Asanoa ferruginea: one gene and its partner. The protein of the gene in region 1 interacts with the protein of each later gene in a pairwise test. Links are inferred from orthologs where the notes say so. Each region holds a gene or a part of one and is shown in the gene's direction. Other genes may lie near its edges.

The links.
Region 2: the proteins of DFJ67_RS39645 (region 1) and DFJ67_RS16140 interact in binary tests that used the Escherichia coli proteins (3 or more experiments, as listed by UniProt). The link is inferred for Asanoa ferruginea from one-to-one orthologs.

The regions. Positions count from the first base shown.
Region 1 is NZ_QUMQ01000001.1:8,505,265-8,509,642, reverse strand. What follows is about bases 423-3,346. They hold DFJ67_RS39645 (ABC-F family ATP-binding cassette domain-containing protein), read left to right. Parts: upstream 423-1,044; coding sequence 1,045-2,649; downstream 2,650-3,346. Other genes in these bases: DFJ67_RS39640 (hypothetical protein), read right to left, coding at 2,657-3,346; ypfJ (KPN_02809 family neutral zinc metallopeptidase), read right to left, coding at 423-864. Also shown: more of ypfJ, read right to left, coding at 1-422; more of DFJ67_RS39640, read right to left, coding at 3,347-3,970; DFJ67_RS39635 (helix-turn-helix domain-containing protein), read left to right, coding at 4,110-4,337. UniProt on the Escherichia coli protein: Genetic data indicate it may be involved in ribosome assembly or function.
Region 2 is NZ_QUMQ01000001.1:3,407,482-3,413,221, reverse strand. Bases 648-4,933 are described here. They hold DFJ67_RS16140 (multifunctional oxoglutarate decarboxylase/oxoglutarate dehydrogenase thiamine pyrophosphate-binding subunit/dihydrolipoyllysine-residue succinyltransferase subunit), read left to right. Parts: upstream 648-950; coding sequence 951-4,733; downstream 4,734-4,933. Other genes in these bases: DFJ67_RS42725 (DUF6104 family protein), read left to right, coding at 4,738-4,914; DFJ67_RS16145 (ABC transporter permease subunit), read left to right, coding at 648-817. Outside these bases: more of DFJ67_RS16145, read left to right, coding at 1-647; pta (phosphate acetyltransferase), read left to right, coding at 4,962-5,740. UniProt on the Escherichia coli protein: E1 component of the 2-oxoglutarate dehydrogenase (OGDH) complex which catalyzes the decarboxylation of 2-oxoglutarate, the first step in the conversion of 2-oxoglutarate to succinyl-CoA and CO(2).

The DNA.
Region 1 (4,378 bases):
GCCGTCGTAGCCGGTGCGGAACCACTGCTGCCGCTGCGCCGACGTGCCGTGCGTGAAGGCGTCCGGGTTGACCTGCTGCCCGGCCTGCTTCTGCAGGGTGTCGTCGCCGATCGCGGCGGCCGTGTCCAGGCCTTCCTTGATGTCCTGGTCGGTGATGCTCTTGAAGATCGGGTCACCGTCGGCGTCGGCGGTGCCGGTCGCGTTCTTGGCCCAGGCGCCGGCGTAGCAGTCGGCCTGTAGCTCCAGCTTGACCGACAGCTCGTTGGCGTCGCCCGGGTCGCGCTCCTGCTGGCGGCGCATCGTCGCCTCGGTGCCGATCAGCGACTGGATGTGGTGCCCGTATTCGTGTGCCAGCACGTAGGGCTGCGCGAACTCGCCCTTGGCACCGAGCTGGTCGGCGAGCACCTGGTAGAAGGTCAGGTCGATGTAGACCTTGTGGTCGGCCGGGCAGTAGAACGGCCCGACGCCGGAGTCGGCCGCGCCGCAGCCGGTGTTGACCTGCTGGTCGAAGAACACCGTTGGCGCGGGCTGGTATTGCTCGCCGAAGCTCTCCGGCAGGCGCTTGGTCCACCACGCCTGGATCGAGTTGACGTAGAGCGTGTTGCGGCAGTCCAGCTGCTCCAGCTTGTCGGCCGCGTCACAGTGCTGCTGGATCGCGCCATTGTCGGCCGGCTCGTCGCTGGTGATGGCGTTCACACCGAACCCACCGCCGACCAGCACCGCGATCAACGTCACGATCAGGCCGACGATGCCGCCGCCGCTGGTGGGGATGGGGAAGCGGCCGCCGCCACCACCTCCTCCGCCGGAGCCGCGCCGGTCCTCGATCTGGCTGGTGTCGACATCGGCTCTCTCGTTCAGTTCCACGGGCGTGGATGTACCCGATGATCTTCGCGGTTAATCCGGTGGGGATTCGCGCCAGTCAACCGGTACACTTCCACCGTGCTGCTCTGCGAAGACTGACCTGCCCCGGCGCCGACGGGATTCCACCCGATCGGCGCTCTTGCGTGCCCAGAGTCAGCCTTCCTCACAGAGAGAGCGTTCCTGATGATCACTGCCACCGGGCTGGAACTTCGCGCCGGTTCGCGGATCCTGCTGTCCGACACCACCCTGCGGGTGCAGCCCGGCGACCGGATCGGCCTGGTCGGTCGCAACGGCGCGGGCAAGACCACCACCCTGAAGGTCCTGGCCGGCGAGGGCACCCCCTACACGGGCGCGGTCGAGCGCACCAGCGTCGTCGGGTATCTGCCGCAGGACCCGCGTACCGGAGACCTCGAGGTCACCGCCCGCGACCGGGTCCTGTCCGCCCGCGGCCTGGACGCCCTGCTGTCCGAGATGAACGCCGTCGAGGCCAAGCTCGCCGAGGACCCGACCGACGCCCTGGTCCGCCGCTACGGCTCACTCGAGGAGCGGTTCGCGTCGCTCGGTGGCTACGCGGCCGAGGCCGAGGCCGCCCGGATCTGCGCCAACCTCGGCCTGCCCGACCGGGTGCTGGCCCAGACCATCGGCACCCTCTCCGGTGGCCAGCGCCGCCGGATCGAACTCGCCCGCATCCTCTTCCAGGACGCGGGGGAGGAGGGCACCGGCATCCTGCTCCTCGACGAGCCCACCAACCACCTCGACGCCGACTCGATCGTCTGGCTGCGCGGTTACATGGCCGCGCACAAGGGCGGCCTGATCGTGATCAGCCACGATGTCTCGCTGCTCGACGCGGTGGTCAACAAGGTCTGGTACCTCGACGCCAACCGATCAGTGGTCGACAGCTACAACGTCGGCTGGAAGACCTACCTGGAGCAGCGCGAGACCGACGAGCGGCGGCGCCGCCGGGAGCGGGCCAACGCCGAGAAGAAGGCCGGCGCGCTCAAGGCCCAGGCCGACAAGATGCGGGCCAAGGCGACGAAGGCGGTCGCCGCGCAGAACATGGCGAAGCGGGCCGAGAAGCTGCTCTCCGGCCTCGAAGACCAGCGGGTCAACGACCGGGTCGCCAAGGTGCGCTTCCCGGAGCCGGCGCCCTGCGGGCGTACCCCCTTGACGGCTGCTGGTTTGTCCAAGTCTTACGGGTCGCTGGAGATCTTCACCGATGTTGACGTGGCCGTCGACAAGGGCTCCCGGGTCGCCATCCTCGGCCTCAACGGTGCCGGCAAGACCACCCTGCTGCGGATGCTGGCCGGCATCCTCACTCCCGACACCGGCGAGGTGGTCGCCGGGCACGGGCTGCGGCTGGGCTACTACGCCCAGGAGCACGAGACGCTCGACGTCGACCGCACCGTGCTCGAGCACATGCGCTCGGCGGCGGCCGACCAGACCGACGGCGACCTGCGCCGGATCCTCGGCGCGTTCCTGTTCAGCGGCGACGACGTGAGCAAGCCGGCGGGCGTGCTCTCCGGTGGCGAGAAGACCCGGCTGGCGCTGGCCACGCTGGTCTGTTCCGGCGCCAACGTGCTGCTGCTCGACGAGCCGACCAACAACCTCGACCCGATCAGCCGGGAGCAGGTGCTCGACGCGATCGCCCGCTACCCGGGTGCGATCGTGCTGGTCACCCACGACCCGGGCGCGGTGCTGGCCCTCAAGCCCGACCGGGCGATCCTGCTACCCGACGGCGACGAAGACGCCTGGAGCGACGACCTGCTGGAGCTCGTCGAGCTCGCCTAGCTTTTCGCTAGATCAAGATCGCTTTGATGATGATCGCGGTCACGGCGCCGGTCGCCACGAGAAGCAAGGGCGTCGGTATCGTCTCGCCGCCCTGGTGGCGAGGTGCCACCGACGCCATCGTCAGCCAGGGGAAGAACGGCAGCCACGACGTCTCCGCGCCGCCCCGGGCGAGGCCGGTCACCAGCGTGAAGAGCACCGCGATGCCGGCCGCCACCAGGAACGGCCAGCCCGGCGTATTGCGCGACTTGCGCAAACTGGCATAGAGCGCAGGTCCGGCCGCCAGCAGCAGCACGACCAGGCTGATCCCGCTCCACCAGAGCACCGAGCGGTGCGGCTCGACCCGCACCGCGAAGTCGTGCCGCGCGTCCATCACGCCGTCGAACCAGTTGAAGCCGAGCCGCTCGGCGACCACCACCGGGATCAGCGCGGCCAGGCCGGTGAACAGGTTGAGGGCCGCGCGCCGCCGGGCGAAGTAGAGGAACGCCGCGGCCAGGCCGAGCCAGGGTGCACCGTAGGCGAACAGGGCCGCGACGCCCAGGAGCAGGCCCGACACGCTGGCCCAGATGCCGGCCCGGACCCCGGTGCGGCGCTCGTCGGAGGCGTGCACGCCGGCCGCGATCAGCGCCGCGCCGAGCACCGCCACCACCCCTTCGACCCCGGCGGCGAGCCAGACCGCGTAAGGAGCGAGGGCCAGCACCGGCAGATAGCGGCGGGCCGCCAGATCACCGCAAACACCCCGGACAGCGAACAGCACCAGGGGTACGACGGCCGCACCCACCGCGGTCAGCAGGAGGCCAAGTCCGATACGTTCCGTGATACCGATGCGCATCAACGCCCAGAGCAGAAGGATCGGTCCCGGTGGATGCCCTCGGGCGACCACGGAAGGGATCATCCCTTCGGTGGTGTAACCCCGCAGATAGTGAAGAGGATCGTCACCCACTCGGGTGGCGTCGGCGAGGTAGTCATCGGGGATCGTCAATGCGTTCGCGAGGTCGTGGTGGCCCTGCACGAGGGCCAGCGAGAGGGTCCAGAAGACCGCGACCAGCCACCCGGAAAGCAGCACGAGCGGCCATTTCATGCGCTCCCACCAGCCCCGGTAGGCCCCCGCGACGACCGCCGCGGCGACCGTCGGCGCAAGCACGCTGGCCAGCGAGATCGTCAGCGTGTAGGAGCCGAGGAAGGGCGCTCCGGCGGTGCCGAGCCGGGCACCGCCGCGCACCGCGAGCCACGTCGCGAGGGCGCCGACAGCGGCCAGGACGAGCCACCCGACAAGGTCGGTCCGCTCGTCCCGATGGGCGGCTCGGGCCTCCTCAGGCGTCACGGGCCAACACGGTATCGGGTTGCCGACAGTACCGTGCGTGTCGGTTGGCGAAGAGTTGATATCTAGCGCATGATCGTCCGAGGCGGTCTAATAGGTGGGACCGCATGAAACCGCACAGTCTGGGACGTGAGGAATCAACATGGCAGCCACCGGCACAGCCACCAGCACTGAGAAGGGTCGCCGAATCGTCGGGGCCGAGCGGCAGACGCTGGCCAAGGACCTGGTCAAGCGGTACACCTCCGGTGAGAGCATCCGCGCGCTCGCGGCCTCGACCGGTCGTTCCTACGGTTTCGTCCACCGGGTGCTTACGGAGTCGGGCGTTCAGCTTCGCCAGCGCGGCGGCGCTCGCCGTCGCAAGAAGGCCTGATCCCCGTCCCACCCGGTTTTCCGCCGCCCGTGGAGCACGGC
Region 2 (5,740 bases), 5.1 Mb from region 1 along the record:
GGCCGAGTTCCGCAAGCTGCTGACCACCAACACCTGGTGGCTCTTCGCCCTGGGCGCGATCGTGACCTGGGCCGCGACGTTCGCGCTCAACGCGCTGTTCGCCCACTTCACGCTGACCCAGGCGCCGCCGACCGACGTCTCGCCGGAAGACGCGGCCAACCTCGCCGCCGTGAGCGACCAGGTCTACCAGGCGGCCAACCTCTACACCTCGGGCCAGTTCTGCGGCCTGCTGTTCGTGGTGCTGCTCGGCATCCTGATGGTGACCAACGAGTTCCATCACCAGACCGCGACAGCAACGTTCCTCGCGACGCCGCACCGCACCTCGGTGATCAGCGCCAAGCTGGGCGTCGCCTCGATCATCGGCGTGCTGTTCTGGCTGATCACGACCGCGCTCAACATCCCGGCCACGATGATCTTCTTCCAGAGCGAAAACCTGCCGACCCACTTCGGCGACTCGTCGGTGCAGCGGGCCATCCTGCTCAACGGCCTGGCCTACCTGCTCTGGGGCATCTTCGGCGTGGGCATCGGCGTGCTGATGCGCAGCCAGATCGCGGCGACCGTGACGGCCGTGCTGGCCTATGTGCTCGGCACCGCGATCGTCGGCTTCCTGTTCACGCTGCTCTCCCAGTCGCTCGACCAGCCGTGGATCAACAACGTGCAATACGCACTGCCGTCGATCGCTTCCGGGTTGATGGTCGCTGGGCGTGACCTTCCCGACCAGCCGGCCTACTGGGTCGGCGGCGTGATCCTGGTCGCCTGGGCCGTGGTCACCGGCACTGTCGGAACCCTCATCACACGCACGCGCGACATCTCCTAACATCTTCCCGCGTTTTAACCTGTGAGACGTGACACGGACGGACGTCGGCGACGGCCGTCCATGTCGCGCGGCGTAGCCTTGGACCCGACTTCTCACACATACACACAGCGCGCGGAAGAGGCGATTACCGGCCGTGTCGAGCCAGCAGACATCCGATAACCCACTGGCGGGTTTCGGCCCCAACGAGTGGATCGTCGACGAGATGTATCAGCGCTATCTCGCGGATCCGAAGAGCGTAGACCCGGCGTGGCACGACTTTTTCGCCGACTATCGCCCAGACGGTGACGGCTCCTCGCCCACTCAGGCCACCGCCAAGACCGCGAAGCAGACGGCCGCCCGCGCCGGCACCGACGCCCCCGGTGCGGCCACGTCCCCCGAGCCCCGTGCGGCCGATGCGAAGCCCGCCGCGAAGGTAACCCCGGCAACTGCGAAGAGTGACGGCAAGGTGGAAACCCCCGCGAAGGCCGTCAAGGCCCCGGCGCAGCCGCGACCCGCCACGACCCCCGCCCCCGCCAAGACCTCTCCTCCCGCCAGCAAGGCCGCGGCGCCCGCGGCCGATAAGGCTGCCGAGACCACCCCCTTGCGTGGCGTCGCCGCGCGCATCGTCCAGAACATGGACGCCTCTCTCGCGGTCCCGACCGCGACCAGCGTCCGGGCCGTGCCCGCGAAGCTCCTGGTCGACAACCGCATCGTGATCAACAACCACCTGGCCCGCGGCCGGGGTGGCAAGGTCAGCTTCACCCACCTGATCGGCTGGGCGATGGTCCGCGCGCTGCGCGAGATCCCGGAGATGAACAACTCGTTCACCGAGGTCGGCGGCAAGCCCGCGGTCGTGCAGCCCAACCACATCAACCTGGGCATCGCGATCGACCTCAAGCGTCCCGACGGCACCCGCACTCTGGTCGTGCCGTCGATCAAGGGCGCCGAGGCGATGGACTTCCGGCAGTTCTGGCAGGCCTATGAGGACATCGTCCGGCGGGCCCGGCGCAACGAGCTGACCATGGACGACTACGCCGGCACGACGATCTCGCTGACCAACCCGGGCGGCATCGGCACCGTGCACTCGCAGCCCCGGCTGATGGTCGGCCAGGGCACGATCATCGGCGTCGGCGCGATGGAATACCCGGCCCCCTACGCCGGCATGTCCGAAGAGCGGCTGGCCGACCTCGCCGTCAGCAAGATCATCACGCTGACCAGCACCTACGACCACCGGATCATCCAGGGCGCGCAGTCCGGCGAGTTCCTCAAGGCGATCCACGAGCTGGTGCTCGGCGAGCGCGGCTTCTACGACCAGATCTTCACCTCGCTGCGGATCCCCTACGAGCCGGTCCGCTGGATGCGCGACGTCGCGGTCAGCTCCGAGGGCGCGATCGACAAGACCGCGCGGGTGATCGAGCTGATCCACGCCTACCGGGTGCGCGGTCACCTGATGGCCGACACCGACCCGCTCGAGTTCAAGATGCGCAGGCACCCCGACCTCGACGTGCTCCAGCACGATCTGACCCTGTGGGACCTCGACCGCAGCTTCCCGGTCGGCGGTTTCGCGGGCAAGCAGACGCTCAAGCTGCGCGACATCCTCGGCGTGCTGCGCGACAGCTACTGCCGCCGGGTCGGCATCGAATACATGCACATCCAGGACCCGGAAGAGCGGCGCTGGATCCAGGACCGGATAGAGCGCAAATACGAGAAGCCGACGCCGGAGGAGCAGAAGCACATCCTCAACCGGCTCAACGCGGCCGAGGCGTTCGAAACCTTCCTGCAGACGAAATACGTAGGCCAGAAGCGCTTCTCGCTCGAAGGTGGAGAGTCGCTGATCCCGCTGCTCGACGAGGTGCTCCAGACCGCCGCCGAGGGCGACCTCGACGAGGTCGTGATCGGGATGGCCCACCGCGGCCGGCTCAACGTGCTCGCCAACATCGTCGGCAAGCCCTACGAGAAGATCTTCTCCGAGTTCGAGGGGCACATCGACCCGAAGTCGGCGCACGGCTCCGGCGACGTGAAATACCACCTGGGCCAGAACGGCAAGTTCACGACGCCCGACGGTGAGCACGCGATCAGCGTCTCGGTGACCGCCAACCCGTCGCACCTCGAAGCCGTCGACCCGGTGATGGAAGGCATCGTCCGGGCCAAGCAGGACCGCATCGACCTCAAGCTGGAGGGCTACACCGTCCTGCCGCTGGCCATCCACGGCGACGCGGCCTTCGCGGGCCAGGGCGTGGTCGCGGAGACGCTCAACCTCTCGCAGCTGCGCGGCTACCGCACCGGCGGCACCGTGCACGTGGTGGTCAACAACCAGGTCGGCTTCACCACCGCGCCGGAATACTCGCGCTCGTCGCTCTACTCGACCGACGTCGCCCGGATGATCCAGGCGCCGATCTTCCACGTCAACGGCGACGACCCCGAAGCCGTCGTCCGGGTCGCGCGGCTGGCGTTCGAATACCGCCAGGCGTTCAACAAAGACGTGGTGATCGACCTGGTCTGCTACCGGCGCCGCGGTCACAACGAGGGCGACGACCCTTCGATGACCAACCCGCTGATGTACGCGATCATCGACCAGAAGCGTTCGGTCCGGAAGCTCTACACCGAGGAGCTGATCGGCCGCGGCGACATCACCGTCGACGACGCCGAAGAGCTGCTCCGTGACTACCAGGCCCAGCTCGAGCAGGTGTTCAAGGCGACCCGCGACGCGGCGGCCAGCGGCACCCGGCCGGTGCGCAGCCGTCAGCCCGAGCCGGAGCCGGCGGTCGAGACGGCCGTTCCGATCGAGGCGGTCCGCGCGGTCGGCGAGGCACACGTCAACCTGCCGGAGGGCTTCACCCCGCACAAGCGGCTCCAGCAGTTGCTCGACCGGCGCCACAAGATGTCTGTCGAGGGCAACATCGACTGGGGCTTCGGCGAGATCATCGCGTTCGGCACGCTGCTGGCCGACGGGCTCACCGTCCGGCTGGCCGGCCAGGACTCGCGCCGCGGCACGTTCGTGCAGCGGCACGCCTCGGTCGTCGACGCCGACACCGGCAAAGACTTCCTGCCGCTGCAGACGCTCACGAAGGACCGCGCCCGGTTCTTCATCCACGACTCGCTGCTCTCCGAATACGCCGCGATGGGCTTCGAATACGGCTACTCGGTGGAGAACACCGAGGCGCTGGTGTTGTGGGAGGCCCAGTTCGGCGACTTCGCCAGCGGCGCCCAGTCGGTGATCGACGAGTTCATCACTTCGGGCGAGGTCAAGTGGGGCCAGCAGTCGGCGCTGACGCTGCTGCTCCCGCACGGCCACGAGGGCCAGGGTCCCGACCACACCTCCGGCCGGCCCGAGCGCTGGCTCCAGATGTGCGCCGAAGACAACATGCGGGTGGCCATCCCGACCACCCCGGCCAACTACTTCCACCTGCTGCGCCGGCAGGCCCTGTCGTCGAAGCGCAAGCCGCTGGTGGTCTTCACGCCCAAGTCGCTGCTGCGGCACAAGCTGGTCGTCTCGTCGGTGGAAGACTTCGCCACCGGCAGCTTCCAGCCGGTCATCCCCGACACCAGCGGGCTCGACCCGGCCGGTGTGCGGCGGGTGCTGCTCTGCTCCGGCAAGCTCTACTACGACCTGGTGCAGGCCCGCGCCGAGCGCAAGATCACCGACACCGCACTCGTACGCATGGAGCAGCTCTACCCGCTCCCCGTCGACGAGGTAAAGGCGGCGCTGGCGCAGTTCCCCAACGCGGTCGACTTCGCCTGGGTGCAGGAAGAGCCGGCCAACCAGGGTGCCTGGTCGTTCGTCGCGCTCAACCTGCTCGAGCACCTCGAGGGCGTGCGGCTGCGGCGGATCTCCCGCCCGGCGGCCGCGGCGCCGTCGGTGGGCTCGACCCGGCTGCACGACGCCGAGCAGAGCGCGCTGATCGAGGCCGCACTGCCTCGGCCCGCTGAGGGGTAGGAACGTGTACTTCACCGACCGGGGCATCGAGGAGCTGACCGAGCGCCGAGGTGCCGAGACGGTGTCGCTGGAGTGGGTCGCCGACCGGCTCCGCGACTTCGTCGACGACAACCCGGAGTTCGAGACGCCGATGGAGCGCTTCGCCACCTTCCTGGCCCGCCTCGACGACGACGAAGACTGACGCGCCGATCACTGCGCCCCACAGGCCCACCTCGGTAGGTTGGGTTGGTGGGGCGCAGTGTCTATATCGCCGGTTTCGGCGAAGGTGGCGGCAAGTCGACGGTGGCACTCGGTCTGGCCGAGCTCCTTTCCCGACAGGTCGGTCGGATCGGCGCGTTCCGGCCATTGGTCACCAGACCCGGGCACGACCCGATCCTCGACCTGTTGCGGGAGCGCTACGCGATCTCGCTGCCGGCCGCTGACCTGCACGGTATGACCTACGCCGAGGCGGCCGCGCTGGTGGCGGCCGGCAACCGCGAGGAGCTGATCTCCCGGATCGTCGAGCGCTATCGGGCCGTCGAGGACCAGGTGCCGGCGATGGTGGTGATCGGCAGCGACCTGGAAGACAGCGACGACCCCCGCCAGCTCGGCTTCAACGCCCGGCTGGCGACCGAGCTGGGCAGCGTGGCAGTCGCCGTGGTCGACGGGCAGACCGACGACCCGGCGTCGGCGATGAGCACGGCCTACCACAGCCTGACCGACCTCGGCGCCACCGTGCTGGCGGTGATCGCCAACCGGGCCCCGGCCGGTGTCGTGCCGCCGGCCCTACCCGTTCCGGCCTACGTGATCCCCGAGGTGGCCACCGTCTCCGCACCAACGGTGGGCGAGGTGGCCACCGCCCTGGGCGCCACGGTGCTGGCCGGCGACGCCCGCGCGCTCGACCGAGACGTGCTCGACTATGTGGTCGGTGGTGCGCACGTGCCGGCCTTCCTCGACCACCTGACCGACGGCTGCCTGGTGATCACCCCGGGCGACCGGGCCGACCTGCTGCTCGCCGCGTCCAGCGC